4 regions of the Lysinibacillus sp. GW821-FHT14F06 genome follow, and region 4 is predicted to be linked to each of the others. Evidence: riboswitches for the same ligand, from Rfam matches in the RefSeq annotation. Region 4 holds a riboswitch; each other region holds the start of a gene.
The links. A riboswitch is a leader RNA that binds a small molecule or an ion and turns the genes downstream of it on or off. The one in region 4 is predicted to bind thiamine pyrophosphate.

Region 1 (4,977 bases), on a different contig from region 4:
TAATACCAACTTTTTCTGCCAAAGCCTGATAATTAATTGATTGCATAATGACACCTATTGAACCCGTTATTGTATCCCGTTGTGCAAATATCTTATCGGCTGGTGCTGAAATGTAATAACCTCCTGAGGCAGCCATAGAATCCATTGAAACATAAATTGGAATTTGTCGCTCTTCTTTAATTTTTAAAAGTTTTTTATAAATTTCTGCTGATTCTTTAACACCACCACCTGGTGAATTAACACTTAAAACAACACCTTGTATTGAATCATCATTTAAAATATTATCTAATTGGTCTAAAAAGAATTGATGATCATATGCTACTGGTTGCCATAACGAACTTGAACCAATATCTTGTATCGCCCCATCAACCTTTAAATAGGCTATCCGCTTATTTATACTACCGTTTTCAATAACTGTCTCCATTACTGATAAATTATCACCAGCCATTAAGCTATCAAAATTACCAAAGAAATCTGATTTAAAAATTGCAAAAACAGTGTTTATACCTAATGAAAATACAAGTAATACACCTGCAATAATTAAAGCAGTCCACCTTTTTACATTCATGTCTTTCCGCCTCCTCTACACGTTATACGAATAACTTTCTAATATGTTTCATTTTTTTTGCAATACTATACAAAAGGTTATGCTCATTAACATTACCGAATATCATAAAAAAAATCAAAGCTCAATAAAAATACATGAACTTTGATTTTCGTCATTATTTCCTAGGAAATATTTACTTTCGACAAAATGTAAAGCTGTAAACTATTTAATAGTACATTTATTTTTTTCTTGTTGACGTAGTTCAATACGACGGATTTTACCTGATGAAGTCTTTGGCAATTCCGTTATAAATTCAATGGCACGAGGATATTTATAGGGAGCTGTTAAAGTTTTTACATGATTTTGAAGCTGCTTGATAAGACTAGCATTTCCTATCTCTCCTTCATTAAGCACCACAAATGCCTTCACAATATTTCCCCGAACTTCATCTGGACTTGCTACAACTGCCGCTTCTTTTACTGCTGCATGTTTCATCAAAGCATCTTCTACTTCAAATGGTCCTATTGTATAGCCAGATGAAATAATAACATCGTCTCCTCGCCCCTCAAACCAAAAATAACCATCTACATCTTTATATGCTCGATCACCAGTGATATACCAATCACCTCTAAATTGTAAGCTAGTGCGCTCAGGATCATGTAAATATTTTTTAAATAACGCAGGTGTTTCACGATGTACTGCAATATCACCTACTTCTCCTACTGAAACAGGATTTCCTAAATCATCAATAATATCAATTGTATTCCCTGGAGTTGGTTTACCCATTGAGCCGATTCTAGCCTCCATACCTACCATTGTTCCGACTAATAATGTATTTTCAGTTTGCCCATAACCATCTCTTACCTGTAAATGGAAAACATTCGAAAATACTTTTATTACATCACTATTTAAAGGTTCTCCTGCTGAGACAGCCTGACGAACACTCTCTAAATTAAAATCCTGTAAGTTTTCTAATGCAGCCATAAATCGGTATTCAGTTGGTGTACAGCACAGGATATTAATATTGAATTTTTCAAGAAGTGTAAGATATGTTGTCGCATCAAATTTACCTTTGTACACAAATGCGGTTGCACCACTTCCTAATGTTGCGAGGAACGGACTCCAAATCCATTTTTGCCAGCCTGGAGCTGCTGTAGCCCAAACGATGTCATTTTCCTGTACGCCTAACCAATTCGGTGCTGTTGTTCGTAAATGTGCATATCCCCAGCTATGTGTATGTACTGCTGCCTTAGGATTGCCTGTTGTACCACTTGTATAAGCTAAAAATGCATTATCTGTACTTTTCGTTGGAGTAGAACTTATGTAATTTGTTGGTTGATCTTGCATTTTTTGAAGTAATGACTGCCAAGGTTCATGTGCATTTCCTATTACGAATTGCTGCAAGCCCTGTAAGTTTTTCACGTTATCAAATTGCTCAATATATGGCTCATAAGCAACTATACCCTTTGCATTAGCATGGTGTATGCGATATTCAATATCCTTCGTTCTTAGCATTTCCGAACTAGGAATAATCGTTAAACCTACTTTCAGTGCAGCAATATAGACAATATAGGCTTCTACTGATCTAGGCACCATCACGATTAATACATCACCTTTTGTTAATCCTTGGTTTGTAAAAACATGTGCAGCCTGATTTGCCTTTGCAAGTAGATGTGCGTATGTAATAAATTGTACATCATTATTTTCATCATAAATAATTAGTGCATTCTTGGTTACATCCTGTGCATATTTTTCAATTTCCTCTGTAATATTATACAATTCTGGTGCAATTAAATCTTGTCTTTTCATGGAAATGCCTCCCTTTTACTATGATTCATTATAAAACTCCATTTTTATCATTTTCAATGGTTCACACTCTATTTTAGAAAAGTCATGACAACTATCATACTCTGCTGTATGGCAACAGTCACGTTCATCAATCAATTTCACCTTTGCGTAATTGTAGCTGTCGCTTTTCCTTCGATACAGATAAACAATGTGTCCAGATTTTGAAGTGTGCCCGGGCCTGCAGATGTTTTTTACTTTCGATACAGAAAACATTTGTATCTGCCGCTATACTTTCGATACAGAAGACATTTGCTGGATGAAGGTAAAAACTTCTATTGAACAGGAAAGAAAAATATGGTACATTTTGGTCAACTAAAAGCAAGATTGCAGGGGGACTCATTTGGAGTTGAGAAGGTAAAACCTGACCCTTTGAACCTGTTAGTTAATACTGACGTAGGGAGCAATTCACATCTAATTCACTGATGAAAGGCTCTTTTGCGTGTTTTTTTTACACAAAAAAGAGCCTTTTTTGCACGCTTACGTCCATCCAACAAAGGAGGACTTAGAATGATTTTTCAAACTATCCGTAAAAAAAATCCACTAATTCATTGCATTACAAATTATGTGGTGGCAAATTTTCAGGCAAACGGCCTATTAGCAATCGGTGCCTCGCCAGTTATGGCTGATGGCTGTGACGAGGTCGAGGAAATGGTTGCAATTGCCTCAAGCTTATTGATTAATATCGGTACACTTAATGACAAATCGAAAGAATCCATGTTACTTGCTGGGAAAAAGGCCAATGCACTTGGCATACCTGTAGTATTAGATCCTGTTGGTGCTGGAGCTACAACCTATCGAAAACAAACCGTACAACATCTGTTAAAAGAGATTGAATTTGCAGTAATTCGCTGCAATATTGGAGAACTTGCCGCCATTGCCAATGTAGAATGGCAGCAAAAGGGTGTAGACAGTGGAACAGGTTCAATATCCTTGGTGCATGAAGCGATGAGAATTGCTCAGCTTTATCATTGTATAGTGATTGTCACAGGTGAAAAGGATTTTATAACTGATGGAAATCAACAGCAATGGATTATAGGCGGGAATTCTCATATGACAGAGGTCACTGGGACTGGCTGCTTATTAAGTGCCATTTGTTGTGCTGCTTACGTGACTGGTCATCAACCCTATAACCAATTAATAAATGTACTACAACTTTATAAAAAAATAGCTGAACAAGCTGGTTCTACTACGCAATACATCGGTGATTTTCAAATTTCTGTATTGAATGAACTATACCGTCTTTCAAAGGCTGGTGAACAATAATGCAAGTTGTTACGACAATTGCTGGCTCTGATAGTGGCGGCGGTGCAGGTATACAGGCTGATTTAAAAACCTTTCAGGAATTAAAGGTTTTTGGAACTTCCGTCATTACAGCATTGACTGCTCAAAATACGCTTGGTGTCTCAGGTGTCATGCCCATTGACGCAAGCTTTGTTGAGCAACAGCTACAAGCACTATTAGAAGATTTTTCAATTAGTGCAGTGAAAACAGGCATGCTGTTTTCTTCAGACATCATTCAAACTATCGCACAAATAATGGCTGATGCAAAGATTCCGCTTATTGTAGATCCTGTGATGATTGCGAAAGGTGGTGAAAGTTTATTACAACAAGATGCAATTGATGCCATCATGAAGCTTTTACTGCCAATTGCAACCATTGTAACTCCGAATATTCCTGAAGCTGAAACGCTTACTGGTAGAGAAATTAGAACTTTAACTGATATGAAAGAAGTAGCCTATCTCTTACTACAAACAGGAGTACAATGTGTCATTTTAAAAGGAGGTCATTTAACAGATATGGGTTTCGCCATTGATTATATATTTCTTAAAGATGGATCGTCGTTTTCTATGCAAACTCCTCGTATTACAACAAAAAATACACATGGTACTGGCTGTACATTTTCAGCAGCCTTAACTGCTTTTATGGGCAGCGGTCTTCCTATAAAAGAGGCGATTATCGAAGCAAAAAGATTTATTCAATTAGCAATAACGTATGATTTAGCTCTGGGTAATGGGCATGGGCCGACAAATCATTTTGCCTATCAAACCTATAGAGAGTCATGTGAGGTGACTATTCATGAATCGTGAAGATTTACAGCTATATTTTATAATGGGCACAGAAAATGTTGTACATCAGGAGCCATTACATGTTCTTGAAAAAGCTTTACAGCATGGAACTACCATGTTTCAACTACGAGAAAAGGGGCCTCGTGCATTAACAGGACAAGAATATGAAAATTTTGCTCGTCAATGTCAAAATCTTTGTCAGCGGTATAATGTGCCGTTTATTATCAACGATGATGTAGAGCTTGCAGTAAAACTCGAAGCAGATGGAATTCATATTGGTCAAGAGGATTTCCCTGTATCTAAAATTCGAGAAAAAATTGGAAAGATGATACTTGGTGTTTCAGTTCATTCTCAAGCTGAATTGCAAACTGCTCTACAATATGGGGCAGATTATGTAGGAATTGGTCCGATTTTTGCAACCACTTCTAAAAGTGATGCGAATCCGCCAAGTGGAACAAAATTTTTGCAGGATGTTCGCATTGAAAATCCTGAGCTCCCCATTGTTGCAATTGGAGG
Region 2 (4,977 bases), on a different contig from region 4:
CATGAAGGACTGCCTAAGAGGTATTGAGTGTTACCTAGGGCAGTTCTTTTTTATTGGGAAAGGCTGGCTCTAAGCTATTCTCTCTTTTGAACAGATTGACCTGGCGAAAAAACAGCACTACTATAGGAAAGGAAAGGAGGGCACATTATGATGTATCTCGGTATGATTTTCTTTCAGATCGTTGCTCCTATCTTAGTGCTTCTTGTGCTTGGCGCGATGTTGCAAAAGAAATTTTGCTTCAATCTAAAAGCGCTCTCTCAGCTTATTACCTATTGCTTCATGCCAGCTGCTGTTTTTGTTAATTTATATGAAACAAGCGTGGAGCTCTCTGTGCTTGGAGAAGTTGCGATATTTATTGTACTTTTTATCGGCAGTCAAATGGTGCTAAGCCATTTTTTAGCGAAAGGACTTGGTTTAGTTAAAACAGAGGCTGCAGTGTTTAAAAATAGTGTCGTCCTTATTAATTCAGGAAACTATGGGATTCCTGTTGCGCAAATGATATTCGTGACACAGCCAATCGGCGTAGCGATACAGGTTATTCTTGTGATATTCCAAAATATGACTACCTATACATATGGCTTATACAACTTAATTTCCTCTACAAAATCAGGTATATCTATTGTAAAGGATTTCCTTAAGATGCCTATTATTCATGCCCTTATTATAGGGGTAGCGATGAATTATTTTGATATTGCAGTGCCACAATTTATTAAAATTCCAATAGATCATGTGGCAGAAGGTTTTATTGCTGTGGCATTAATCACGTTAGGTGCCCAACTATCACAACTTGAAATTAAATCCATGTTTAATAAAACCGTCATTATTAGCTGTTTTACACGACTAATTTTAGGACCAGCAGTTGCTTTACTCATTATTTATTTACTCGGCTTAGACGGGGTAGTGGCACAATCATTATTTATCGCTAGTGCTTTTCCAACATCCCGAAATAGCTCTAGTTTAGCATTAGAGTATGATATCGAATCAGCAACAGCTGCTCAAACTGTTTTATTTTCAACAATAGTGAGCTGTATTACAGTAACAATTGTTATTTATCTAGCAGAACTATTATTTCTTTCATAACATATGACGTAAAAAAAGGAATAGGCTTATGGCTTATTGCTTTTTTTTATGCTCAAAAAGTAAAATGAAGAAAATAATTAGAAAATATAAGGAAGTTTGTTAGTTATTGTAATTTTTAATATATACATAGGGTAAATAGGTGTTTAATCATAATATTGAAAGGGGCGTTCATAGCTTTGCGTAAAGGAATAGAGTTATGGAAGAAATTCATCATCTTATTAATAGTTATTATGGTTGCTTTTAGTGTTGCTCTTGGGCTTATTGTCTATAAGAGTACAAAAAACATAGTGGAGTTGGCATTAAAAGAGAATAGTATGATTTTAGCAAGAAATGTTGTGGGACAGCTTGATTCAGAGAGGTATGAGCAGCTAGTTACAAATCCAGATAACCGTTCACTGTATCTTGATTTACAGAAGGAGCTGACAACAATACTGAAAACCAATTATGTAACGTATATCTATGTGTTCAAGGGAACACCTGATGGTAAACAATCAATGGTGCTGGTGGATGCAGGAGATTTAAATAGTGAGGAAACCTACCAAATTGGAGATATTATGGAGGATATACCGTATGAAAGTGTTGTAAAAACAATTTCTAATAATGAGGATGGCTTTAGTGAGTTTGTTTCTGTAGAGGGGTGGGGAGATTTTATTTCTGCTTATGCACCTGTCAGAGCAGAAAATGGTGAAATTGTTGCATATGTTGGATTAGATATTGAGAGCTCCATTATTTACGGCATTCAAAAATCTGCTGTATCGAAGTACTTGCCTATTCTTTTAGGCATAGTCATTTTATTGAGTGTCGTTATGATGACGACATTGTATTTGTATATGCGAAAATCACTGAAGCCGATATTTATCATGAAACGAGCAACAATAGCCTTTACAGATGGAAATATGGCAGAAACTCAACATATATTGGATGAAATAAGCTTTGAGTCAAATGATGATATTTCAGATTTTAGTAGCAAATTTAAAGAAATGATGCAATCTATGCATCAAATTATCTCTAATCTATCGGGGATTGGCACAGATATTTCTAAGGCAACTGATAGTTTACAGGAGGTAGGGAATAATGTGCAGCACTCAAGTAACAAGCTCATTGAAAGTGCAGGAGGGATAGAGGAGAGTGTAGATCGACAAAGAGATCTAGCGACACATTCCTTTAAAACAATCGAAGAGATGACGTCAGGAATTATGCAGATTTCAGCATCTGTTTCTTCCGTTATGAAAAGCTCCTCCAATACAGCCGATCTTGTAAAGCAAAGTCAATCAGAAGCGGCAATGATTACGAATCGTATGAATGACGTGGCAGATTTGGTAACTCATACGGCAAATAATGTGAATGTTCTTGGTGAAAGATATAGTACAATCGAAGAAATGATAAGTGTTATTCAAAATATTGCCGATCAAACAAATTTATTGGCATTAAACGCGGCGATTGAGGCAGCGAGAGCAGGTGAGCATGGTAAAGGCTTTGCTATTGTCGCGGAAGAGGTGAAAAAGCTGGCCGAGATGACGAAGTTGTCAGCTGAGGATATTCGTCAGCATATATATGAATTTAAAATAGTAACAGAGACTGTGTTAAAAGAAATGGACCATAGTACTGTTGAAGTTAAAGAAGGAGCTCATTTAGTGATGGCCATTAGTAATGAGCTGGATCATTTGTTTGAAGCAGTAAAAGTAGTTGAGGAAGATGTTCAAAATGTTTTTGAGGTTACAAACACAATGTCCAAAAACACGAACGTCGTTTTATCGGCATTAGAGCAAACGAATGAGGCATCCGAGGCTGTCTTGTTGGAAACAAAAGAAGTAGCCGATGCATCAAAGTTGCAAGAATCATCATTGAGTCAGCTAAGTAGAACGATTCATGAATTAACGGAGCAGGTAAAGCGTTTAGAGTTTATGAAGCAAAAATATAAACTCTAAAGGAAAAATAGTGATGAAGCTTCCATCTCTTAGCAATATCTGTTACACTAGCATCAAACTTAATAGCATTAACTAGGGGAGTCTGATGAGTCAGGCTGAGAGGGAAACGCATAGAGGTTTCTTGACCCTTTGGACCTGATCTGGCTCATACCAGCGTGGGAAAGTTAAGAAATTATTGCGAGCTCTTTACAATGCGATAATTATACCTTATACAATCATAGCCGGATCCAAAAATTTTTGGATTCGGCTTTTTATTTTTTGGGGTGAGCTAGATTCGGTCCTTGTATGAATTTTCTATAAGGGAGAGAAGTAGGTCATGACAACAGTTAGCGAAAAGAACATTACCATTATGTCGAGCTTTGAGGGGAGCAAAAAGGTTTATGTAGAGGGATCAAGACCAGATATTTTAGTGCCGATGCGTGAAATTGCATTAAGTCCAACGACAGGAAGCTTTGGAGAAGAGGAAAATGCACCAGTTCATGTGTATGATACGAGCGGTCCATATACTGACCCTGCCTATAAGGTAGATATTACGAAGGGCTTACCAGCGTTGCGAAGTGAATGGATTAGAGAACGAGGAGACGTGGAGGAGTATGTCGGGCGTACTATTAAACCAGAGGATAATGGTTTCCGCATAGCTGATGATCCACGTATAAAAGAAAATATATTTCCTGATTTATCTAGAAAACCTCTACGTGCAAAAAAAGATAGAAATGTAACACAGCTTCATTATGCACGAAAAGGAGTAATTACTCCGGAAATGGAGTTTGTAGCTATTCGCGAAAATATGGACCCTGAATTTGTTCGCTCTGAAATTGCAGCTGGGCGTGCAATTATGCCTTCTAATATTAATCATCCTGAGGCTGAGCCAATGATTATAGGACGTAATTTTCATGTGAAAATTAATGCCAATATTGGGAATTCAGCAGTATCATCTTCTATTGCAGAAGAGGTAGAGAAAATGACATGGGCAACACGCTGGGGCGCTGATAATATTATGGATTTATCGACTGGAAAGCACATTCATACCACACGTGAATGGATTATCCGTAATGCCGCGGTGCCAGTTGGAACAGTGCCAATTTATCAAGCGCTTGAAAAGGTAAATGGTGTGGCTGAGGATTTAACGTGGGAGGTGTATCGTGATACGTTAATTGAGCAAGCAGAGCAGGGTGTTGATTATTTTACGATTCATGCGGGTGTACTATTACGTTATGTGCCATTAACAGCTAATCGTGTGACAGGCATTGTGTCACGTGGAGGTTCAATTATGGCACAGTGGTGCTTATATCATCATCAAGAGAATTTTTTATATACACATTTTGAAGAAATCTGTGAAATCATGAAAACATATGATGTTGCCTTTTCATTAGGGGATGGTTTACGTCCTGGATCGATTGCAGATGCCAATGATGAGGCTCAGTTTGCAGAGCTTGAAACGTTAGGTGAATTAACACAGATTGCATGGAAGCATGATGTACAGGTGATGGTGGAGGGACCAGGACACGTGCCAATGCATTTAATTAAAGAAAATATGGACAAGCAGTTAGAGGTGTGTAAGGAGGCTCCTTTCTATACTTTAGGACCACTGACAACAGATATTGCACCAGGCTATGACCATATTACATCAGCTATTGGTGCTGCAATGATTGGATGGTTTGGTACGGCAATGCTATGTTATGTGACACCAAAAGAGCATCTGGGCTTACCAAATCGAGAGGATGTTCGTGTAGGGGTGATTACGTATAAAATTGCTGCACATGCGGCTGATTTAGCGAAGGGGCATCCTGGAGCACAGCAGCGAGATGATGCGCTTTCAAAGGCACGCTTCGAATTCCGCTGGCGCGATCAATTCAACCTTTCTTTAGATCCAGAGCGTGCAGTTGAATACCATGATGAAACATTACCAGCAGAGGGAGCAAAAACTGCGCACTTTTGTTCAATGTGTGGGCCCAAGTTCTGTAGTATG
Region 3 (4,977 bases), on a different contig from region 4:
TTATCGTGCTTGACCGCTCTGGTAGTATGTCAGGAGCGAAGCTGGAGCTCGCTAAGGAGGCGGCAGCTCGTTCTGTTGAAATGTTGCGAGATGAAGATACGCTCGGCTTCATTGCCTTTGATGATCAACCTTGGGAAATTATCGAAACAGGACCACTTGAAAATAAGGAAGAAGCTGTGGATACGATTTTGTCTGTAACGCCAGGCGGTGGGACAGAGATTTATGGGTCACTTGCTAAGGCCTATGAGAACTTAACAGATTTAAAGCTACAGCGAAAGCATATTATTTTATTAACGGATGGACAGTCACAGCCAGGAAATTATGAAGACTTAATCGCTGAAGGAAAAGAGAGTGGCGTAACATTGTCTACTGTAGCAATTGGACAGGATGCAGATGCCAATTTACTTGAAGCACTTAGTGAAATGGGCAGCGGACGATTTTATGACGTTGTTGATGAGCAGACCATCCCTTCTATTTTATCCCGTGAAACGGCAATGATTTCACGCACATATATTGAGGATAACCCTTTCTATCCAACCATCTATAACGCATCTGGTTGGAACACGTTATTTGCAAATGGTGTACCTCAAATGAATGCTTATATCGGAACAACAGCGAAGCAGGGGGCCTCTGTAATTGCGGAAAGCGAGAAAGAGGATCCGGTGCTAGCACAGTGGCAATATGGACTTGGCAAGACATTTGCCTTTACTTCCGATTCGACAGGGAAATGGACAGGTGATTGGGCAAGATGGCAGGATTGGGGAACGTTTTGGCAAACGCTTATTTCTCAAATGCTCCCAAGCTATAATGATGTTGCCTACGATGTACGTTTAGAATCGGATGGTTCATTTATTATTACAGATCCAACTAATGAAGCAGCATTTTTAGATATAGTTGCTGTCAATGAAGCAGGAGAAGAACTTGAAACACAGCTTGAGGCCATTTCAGCCTCTCAGGTTCGGGCAGTTGTGCAAGCAGAGCCAGGACTCATTTTCTTCCGTATTGCTGATGAAGATCAAGCTATTTATCAGGCAGGAATAAGTGTACCTTATAGTGCTGAATATGAGTTACGACCAGTAAATGATAAGCTGGTGGAAGAACTGACAAAGCAAACAAGCGGCTCAGTTTTGAAAGAACCGAAGGAGGTATTTCGTGAATTTACGAAGAAAGGCGCAGACCGTCAAAATATAGCAACATGGCTTATATTAGCAGGTATGTTACTTTTCTTCATCGATATTACAATCCGACGCTTTGGCTGGGGCTTCTTTGCTAAGTCTAAGAGAAAAGAGCAGCCTGTAGAGAATAAAACCATACAGGCAGAGGATACGAATGTTGCTCAGTTATTAAAGGGCATGAAGAAACGATAATTTAGATTAAATGACAGTGCAAAATGATTAATTATTTTGCACTGTTTTTTTGTTTTGTACTCGCTATGGGGGTGGTTCACTGAAAAATGATCTTCGAAAATGGAGAGGAAAGAAATCCCTACTCTAAAAATTTAATGAAAATTTTTAATAAGTATAGTATTTCGTAGACTACTAGCAACGGCCATACCTAAAAAAGCACCAATAATACTAGAGGTTAAAAAGGCAGGCATGAAAAACATTGCTACGACGGACGTCCCCATTAAGATATATGCATATGGTACTGCAATGAGAGAAGCAATGATCCCAGTCCCTACAATTTCACCAATCCCTGCTAGCAAAGGTTTACTACTGTATTTATAAGCCAACGCTGCACAAAAAGCACCAATAACACTGCCAGGAATGGCTAATAGGGAGCCTGTCCCTGTTAGAATTCGAATAATCGCCGTAATAAGGGCAATGATGACGGCTGGTACTGGGCCGAGTAGAATGGCACCGATGACATTGATGGCATGTTGTATTGGATAAGCTCGCGCAATCCCTGTTGGAATTGAAACGAAGGTAGAGCCTGCTACGGCAATGGCCACTAATAAAGCCATGATTGTTAATTTTCGAACTGACATAAATTACACTCCTTTGAAATATTATCGCGCTAAACTGGCGAACACAAAAAGACCGCTTCCTGAAAACAATAGGAAGCGGCCTTGCATTTACATATTAAAAAGCAAGATGTCGCCACTTCCCTCCGCTAGTATGAACTAGATCAGGTTCAAAGGGTCCATATATGATAATATACGTCTCAGTCTTTTAAAGACTCCCCTAGTGGTAATAATTATTTAATTTTTGTTTAGCATCGTAACAAGATAAATGTAACATACTACTAATAATAGTCAATAACTTTTCAGATTATTTAGAATCAGGCTGCATAAGATGTGGTGCCTTTTTCATTGTCCAAATAAGGGCAAGGAAGAAGCAAGTCATCAAAATTATAGCACCAAATATATAAGGGCTATTCATATTCCAATCGAATAAAATACCTGCCAATGCTGGACCAATCATATTCCCAAGACTCATATAGGCATTATTTAGACCTGCAGCAAATCCTTGCTCATTTTCAGCAAGCTTAGAGATCAATGTGTTAACAGCAGGACGAATTAATGTTGTGGCTGTCGAGAAGATTGTCGCAACAACTAAAATAAGGGCAAACCCAGATACGAATAATATTAAGTAGATAGATACGGCAGCAATAAATAAATTGACTAATACGACCTTCATTTCACCGTAGCGATTAAAGAGTGGTGTAATGACAAACATTTGTACAACTACACCAAAAGCACCACCCACTACTAAAATAATAGCAATATCTCCAGGTGTATAATGAAACTTATCTGTAACAAATAATGATAAAGTCGTTTGGAAATTAGCAATTCCGAACGAGAATACCATCATAATAATAAGCATAACAAAGTAAGGCATATGTACTGAACGTACCATTTGTTTTGCAAGATTGTCTTGCTTATGCATTTTTTGTGCTGCGTTTGGTTTAGTAGATGGTAATAAAAAGAACGATAAAATAGCAGCTAAAATAGCAGCCGCTCCAGCTGTATAGAATGGAAAATGTAAGCTGACTTGTGATAAGAATCCACCAATACCTGGCCCAATCATAAAGCCAAGAGACATGGCAGCACCGAGCATCCCCATCCCTTTTCCTCGTTCTTCATATGTTGTAACATCTGCTACAAATGCCATAATAGGAGGTGCAACAAAGGCTGATCCAAGACCACCTAAAAAGCGTGCTAAGAAGAGCATCCACACTTCTGTAGAGAGCCCAAAACCGATTTGTGCAAGTCCTGTTAGTATCAGTCCGAAAATTATTAGATTTTTTCGACCATACTGATCCGAAAGATTCCCAGCAATTGGAGAAAAAACGAATTGAGCAAAGGCGAACGTTGCAATAAGCATGCCTAGAACTTGTCCTGCAGCACCAAATATTCTTAAATACTCAGGCATGACAGGAATAATAATCCCAATACTCCCCATTGCGATAAACATATTAAACATTAAAATATACAAAGCCGCCTTATTAGACTTCTGCTGGGTCATCGAATACCCCCTTTTCTAATCAAATATAGTACAGTCTATCACAAAGAAAAATGGTTTGCTATTAGTTAGGATTACACTAAATAGTGGACCAATTGTTTATTCTTAAACTAATAAATGATAAATATTTTGCAATAATAATTAAGTATTCAATTAGTAAATTCCACAAGTTTATTTGTGGAATTTACTTTTTATCTTGTAGTGAATTAGGGGTTACATCATTTGTTCTTATGTTAATCTTTTTATGTCAACTGTATGACAAAAATTGTAATAATTAGCGCCTTATATATGGTTGATATTTCCCTAATAATTCCTGTAATAACGGCTAATTACTGATCTACAAGAAGCGATCATAAGCCGAAAATCCGAGAGAAATTGATATTAAAAAGGAGAGGAAATGAAATGGTAACTATTCAAGCAGCGATGGAAAATTTAAAAGAATTAGGTATTAACCCAGTAACAGCAGTTATTGGGTCAACCCAACAGCTATTTCAATGGGATGAAAAAAAAGTCAATGATTTAAAGGGGTATTTAATCTCCCAAAATTTTAAACATCATTATGAAAACAATAGCTTTTATCGAATGTTATGCGAGGATAGCGGCGTTACACCTGCCGATATACAAAGTCTAGATGATATACAAAAAATTCCACTTATTCCGGTAACAAGTTTTAAAAGACCTGACTCTCATTTATTATTATCAACATCTTTAGAGAACATTGAATTTGAAATGCGAAGTACAGGAACAAGTGGTATACCAAGTATATCGAGAAGGGATGCTGAAACATTAAACAATTGCGTGTTTAGTATTTACGCAATGTATAGAGAGATGTTTGCCTTCTCTCGTGGAGCTGGTCTCTTCTTATTCCCATCTCCAGAAGAAATGCCAGAGATGGGAATGGTAAAAGTATTAAATATGCTCTCAGGTTTGTTTGATGCAACTAGATGTCTTGTTAAGAGAGCATCCTTCAAGCCTAAAGAGGCAATAGAAACTTTAGAAAAATGGCAAAACATTCATACACGCCACATCGTAGGACCTCCATTTTTAATTTATAAACTGGTCAATTATTTAAAAACAAATAATATTCATTTGAAGTTAGATCAAAAGACGATGATTATCAATCTAGGAGGCTGGAAACGCTTTTCTGGTATGGAGATACCTAGGGAACAATACAATAAAGAATGTGCTGAATTTTTAGGTATTCCTGAAGAAAATATAAGGGATATGTATGGATTAGTTGAATCTAATATTTTAGCTATCGAATGTGAGAAACAGTCTAAGCATGTACCACCTTGGGTTCATTTTTCATTAAGAAATCCAAAAAATTTAGCGGAAGAGGTACCACAAGGAAAAAGAGGAGTTTTAGCAATATTTGACCCTACGTCCTTGTCATATCCAGGATTTATTCAAACTGAGGATTTAGTGTATTTAAAGAAAGAAAATACATGTGAATGCGGAAGAAATGGTCAGAAGGTGGTATATCTTTCTAGAGTAGCAGGTGCAGAAATAGGTT
Region 4 (4,977 bases):
CCTTTTCTTCTTTTAAAAACGTAAATAATTGTTGCTTTAATGCTGTAAATGTCTCAGAATGACGAATCTCCTCTTGTCGTGGCCGTACAAAAGGAACAATTATTTCTTGTTTAATTGTTGCTGGTCGTTTCGATAGTACAATAATCCGATCTGCCAAAAATAGCGCTTCCTCAATACTATGAGTTACAAATAAAATAGATTTTCGATATTTTTCCCAAATGGATAATAGCCAAGCTTGCATTTCTAATCTTGTAAACTCATCTAACGCAGAAAATGGCTCATCTAAGCATAATATAGGCTTGTTACTAACAATTGCACGAATAAAGGACACTCGCTGCTGCATACCACCAGATAGCTCACTTGGATAGGCATTAACAAATGAAGCGAGACCCACTTTCGCTAACCACTCCTTTGCAAGTTCTATATTCGGCTTTTGCTGAAGCTCCTCTACAATTGTGACATTTTCTAAAATAGTTCTCCATGGTAGTAAGCATGGCTGCTGAGGCATATAGCCAATCGTTCCTCTTTTTTGCTGTATATCTGCACCGTTTAATAAAATGGCTCCCTTATCAATCGAAGAAACACCTCCAATTAATTGAAAGAGCGTACTTTTCCCGCTACCAGACGGACCAATAATTGCCACAAATTCACCGTCCTTCACCTCAAAGGATAAATCTCGAATGACCTGAAGAGTATCAAAGGATTTATCAATATTTTGAACGCTTAGCATGGAATCCTCTCCCCTTCACAATAAGCTTTTCTAGCAGTTGAATAGCGCTAAATAATACTAAACTTAAACAGACAATAGCCAAAATGGCCACAAACACACGATCTGTACGAAATGATGATTGTGCCAATGTCATATATACCCCTATCCCCTTTTTGGCACCTAACCACTCAGCAATAACAGCCCCCATAACGCTGTAGGTAGCGGCAATTTTAATGCCTGAAAAAATAGACGGGTATGCATATGGCCATTCAAGCTTCCAAAAGGTTTGTGCCTTTGTTGCCCCAATCATCTCAAAATAATGCTTCAATTCCGATGAGGTTTGACGGAAACCATCCATTGCAGCAATAACAATGGGAAAAAAGCATACAAGACAAATAATGATAAGTTTAGGTAATAAACCAAAGCCAAACCAAATAATTAATAACGGTGCTAGAACAAGTATAGGAATGTTTTGTGACATAATAAGAATGGGATAAAATAGTTCTCGAATAAATGAAAAACGATGCAGGAGCACAGCAACCGCTAGTCCACAACATATGCCAATAGTAAGTCCCAGTAAAGCTAACTTCACTGTTGCGAAGGCATGAGGCATAAATGTTTCATACGATCGTAAACCTTCTGCCAAAATAGCAATTGGTGCTGGCAATAACCAATGTGGGATATCTGCCAAACGCACAATTAGCTCCCATATGAATAAGAGGAAGGCGATAAAAATTATCGTCCTTCCCTTTTGTATTGCCTGCTTCATCACTTGTATTTCTCCGTTAACGTTCCCATTGTAATACCAGATGGCTGATATAAAATTTTCACTTGTGTAATAACATTGATGGCCCCAAGCTCTATCATCTTTTCATTCATCCGTTCAATGATTTCTAACAACGTTGTCAGCTCGCCCTCCATTGTCGTTTCTAAAGGGTGCACCTCATATTTCACGCCTGACGCATCAATAATAGCAATGGCCGCATCAACAAATGGAATAACATCTTCATATTTTTCTGTTTTCGGGATAATTTGTACACTGATTAATGAGTTTGCCATGTTACTTCGTCTCCTTTTTTGGTAAAAAGTCGTTCGTAAATGCTTGTTCTGCCTTAAATTCGCCCTCTAAAACGTTGTTGCTAGTCATCCACTTCGCATAGTTTTCCCAGACAGTTAGCTTTTGCTCGCCCCATTGAGCAGCGTCATCCTGATACTTATCTGCTAGCCACTCCTGACTTTTATGCACAAGCTCTTTATCTAAATCAGGTACTGCCTCAAGTAAAACATCTGCTGCCTCACTTGGATTACTGATCGCATATTCATAGCCCTTTGCCACGGCAGCGACAAATGCTTCAACTGTCTTTGGATCATCCTGAATCATTTTTTCATTCGTAGCAAGAACGGGTGTATAATAATCCAGTTGGTCACTATAATCTGTTAAATACAGCATGTTGAGCTTTTCACCACGAAGCTCAGCTTCAATTCCAGTCCAAGCATAGTAAATCCATGCAAAATCAATATCTTTTTTCATCATTGTAAAGAAATCTATATCACCGGCATTAATAATATCTAATTTATTAATATCTGCATTTTCAGTTTGCATTAATGACTGTAGAACAGCCTGCTCAAGTGGAGCTCCCCAGCCACCATATGTTTTCCCTTCAAATTTCTTCGGTGATGTAATGCCTTTAGAGGCAATTGAGGCAAAGCCAGAAGTATTATGCTGAATAATCGCCGCAATCGATACTAGAGGTACCCCCTGTACACGAGCCTGTGTAATTCCCTCCTGATAGCTTACACCAAACTGTGCCTTGCCAGATGCCACGAGCTGATCCGCTCCTGCGTCACCAGGTTGTAAAATATCAACATCCAAGCCCTGCTCTTCAAAATAACCTAATTTCTTAGCAACATATAGCCCTGTATGATTTGTATTTGGCGTCCAATCGAGTACAACGGACACCTTTTTTAATGCATGCTCATCCTTGTTGGTATCCTTTTTTTCGCTACAGCCCGCTAATGTTAAAAGGGCAGCCATAAGAACCAATAACCATTTTTTCATGCTGAATCCTCCCAGTAAGTAGTGTGAAAGTGTTCATAAAGGAATGTTCTACCAGAAGAAAGCGTATTCACAGTCTATCTACACCCAAGATGTGTATATAAAACAAAAAAACGCCTAGGATTCCTCCCAGACGTTGTGCAATCAATATCAAAAACTTACTTTTTTTGAATAGATGTTCCCTACGCTGGTACGAGCCAAATCAGGTTCAAAGGGTCAGCGTCTAACGGACACAATCTCAGCTGGCAACTACCAGCTCCCCTACATTCTTTCCATATGAACTTTTCGTTGATTATTATACCCATATCTCACTGTAAATAACAAGGCTCTATTTAATGAAAACGCTGTAAAAATAATTTAATTGCATCATCTTTTGCTTCATGAATTCCATCCTCCGTGAGATACTTTTCATTTATCCCAAATACCTGTAATGTCCCTTCTTTAGTATAACCTTGCGCTAAGAGAGCTAATGAAACATCTTTAAAGGCGTAAATTGGTGTTAATGAACCATCTTCTTCCACTTGATAGAATCTAAAGCGGTATTTCTCCTCCTTTGGTATCCATTCATGAAGAGCAAGACTATTTTGATAGGCTTTTAAAAAAAGGGCTTTTTTACCATCAAGTTTATGATAGGAGCCGTCTACTAAATCAACATATCCTGTCTCTAAGCTTTCTTCAGTTCTAAAGGAGGCATAGATTTTATGGTCAGTAAGTGCCACGTCATGTATGCCTTTAAAAGGTAAATCATATTGTTTTTCTTTTTCCGTTCCAACATCATAGAGCGTAAAGCTTACCGTTTCTACTCCATCTTTTTTAAAGGCTCTTGGTAGGAGCAACTGATTGTCCTGATAAATTGGCTGACTTACTGCACTATTATCAAAGGACTGTTTAAATTGTTTTACCTCATTTGTACGCAGATTTGTTAAGCTATAAATGGTATGACCTGTTCTGGTATCAGACATTTCTGTCAGTAGTGTATCATCTTCTAAATCCATAAAAGTATCCGTAGAAAAGCCTTTGACCTCTAATGTTTCTCTATTTTTTACAAACACAGAATTCCTATCATCAGCCATCCAAGCAAGCCAATCTTCATTTACTAACATTTTTGAAATAGGAAATTCACTTGTACTTGTTACTTCCGCTTTTTCAATATGTGTATCGAGTGAATAGGAATAAATGGTATTACCCTCGTAATAATAAAAGGAGTTCGTTGCATCATCAAAGATAGCTGTAGATAATGTATTAGCAGTTCGACCAGGAATACTAATTTCTTCATAGGATTGTTCACTTATTTGCGAAATCGTCAATTGTTCCTTTATTTCATCTATAAATGGATAACTTAGTAATGCCGTAAGTGCTAAAGCTGAAAATCCTACTGCTACGGGCTTCCACACATGTTTTTTTACAGGAGTTTGCTGTTGCTCAAATCTAACATGAGCAGCCTCTAAAATCTCTTCTTTTTTTTGAGGAGTTAATGCTAATTGATCTGGTATAGTAGTCTTTAATCGCTTACGTAAATTCATTTCCATTATAAATTCCCTCCTTTTCTAATTGGATGCCTACTCGTTTTCTCCCTCTTGCTAGCCTTGTTTTCACTGTATTGATTGAACATTGTAAAATGGATGCGATATCGGTGATAGATAGTTCATCATAGTAATAAAGCCAAAGGACCTCTCGATATTTCGTTTCTAATGTAGTAATACTGTGAGCAATAACATCCATTTCTTCTTGCTTTAAAATTTGAGATTCCACTGAAATAGAGGCTTCCTGCTTTTTAAAAAGACTAGTTAACTCTGTTTTCCGATATGCCCAGCTCTTAAAGTAATTGTGACACTCGTTGACGACCATACGATATAAGTAAGTTTTGACACTAGAACGTCCTTCAAATTGCTCCATCTGAATGTAATAGCGGATGAATACTTCCTGTACAATGTCCTCTGCCCTTTCTTTACTTTTTACATATGTATAAGCTAGTCGAAGTAAGTAATGACCGTATAAATCCATAACCTCCCGTAAATATATATCTCTTTGTTGTTTCTCCAAGCAATTCCCTCCCTTCATCAATTTGTATAAGTTAGACAAGGCATAATGCTTGTTGGTTTCATCTTTTCATTAATTTTGTATTAATAGCATTATTTAGTTGGTGCTGAATAATAATAAAAAACGCAGCACTCATAATGAATGGCACTTTAAAAACTAAAAAAAGTCAATT

Region 1: linked by a shared signal. The riboswitch ahead of thiM (hydroxyethylthiazole kinase) and the one ahead of AC1RNS_RS17660 (ABC transporter substrate-binding protein) in region 4 are both predicted to bind thiamine pyrophosphate.
Region 2: linked by a shared signal. The riboswitch ahead of thiC (phosphomethylpyrimidine synthase ThiC) and the one ahead of AC1RNS_RS17660 (ABC transporter substrate-binding protein) in region 4 are both predicted to bind thiamine pyrophosphate.
Region 3: linked by a shared signal. The riboswitch ahead of thiW (energy coupling factor transporter S component ThiW) and the one ahead of AC1RNS_RS17660 (ABC transporter substrate-binding protein) in region 4 are both predicted to bind thiamine pyrophosphate.

What each region holds. Positions count from the first base shown of each region.
Region 1 covers NZ_JBXAPF010000009.1:83,488-88,464, forward strand. Annotated here, with positions in the region: gene sppA (signal peptide peptidase SppA) at 1-568, opposite strand, end outside; gene mbcS (acyl-CoA synthetase MbcS) at 770-2,356, opposite strand; TPP riboswitch at 2,714-2,812, shown strand; gene thiM (hydroxyethylthiazole kinase) at 2,903-3,658, shown strand; gene thiD (bifunctional hydroxymethylpyrimidine kinase/phosphomethylpyrimidine kinase) at 3,658-4,482, shown strand; gene thiE (thiamine phosphate synthase) at 4,472-4,977, shown strand, end outside.
Region 2 covers NZ_JBXAPF010000023.1:60,072-65,048, forward strand. Annotated here, with positions in the region: gene AC1RNS_RS18460 (AEC family transporter) at 148-1,080, shown strand; gene AC1RNS_RS18465 (methyl-accepting chemotaxis protein) at 1,257-3,008, shown strand; TPP riboswitch at 3,073-3,187, shown strand; gene thiC (phosphomethylpyrimidine synthase ThiC) at 3,325-4,977, shown strand, end outside.
Region 3 covers NZ_JBXAPF010000019.1:66,259-71,235, forward strand. Annotated here, with positions in the region: gene AC1RNS_RS16705 (VWA domain-containing protein) at 1-1,367, shown strand, start outside; gene thiW (energy coupling factor transporter S component ThiW) at 1,499-1,987, opposite strand; TPP riboswitch at 2,088-2,195, opposite strand; gene AC1RNS_RS16715 (MFS transporter) at 2,271-3,467, opposite strand; gene AC1RNS_RS16720 (LuxE/PaaK family acyltransferase) at 3,867-4,977, shown strand, end outside.
Region 4 covers NZ_JBXAPF010000021.1:57,161-62,137, reverse strand. Annotated here, with positions in the region: gene AC1RNS_RS17675 (ABC transporter ATP-binding protein) at 1-730, opposite strand, end outside; gene AC1RNS_RS17670 (ABC transporter permease) at 708-1,478, opposite strand; gene AC1RNS_RS17665 (thiamine-binding protein) at 1,478-1,768, opposite strand; gene AC1RNS_RS17660 (ABC transporter substrate-binding protein) at 1,770-2,768, opposite strand; TPP riboswitch at 2,928-3,038, opposite strand; gene AC1RNS_RS17655 (hypothetical protein) at 3,098-4,294, opposite strand; gene AC1RNS_RS17650 (sigma-70 family RNA polymerase sigma factor) at 4,275-4,808, opposite strand.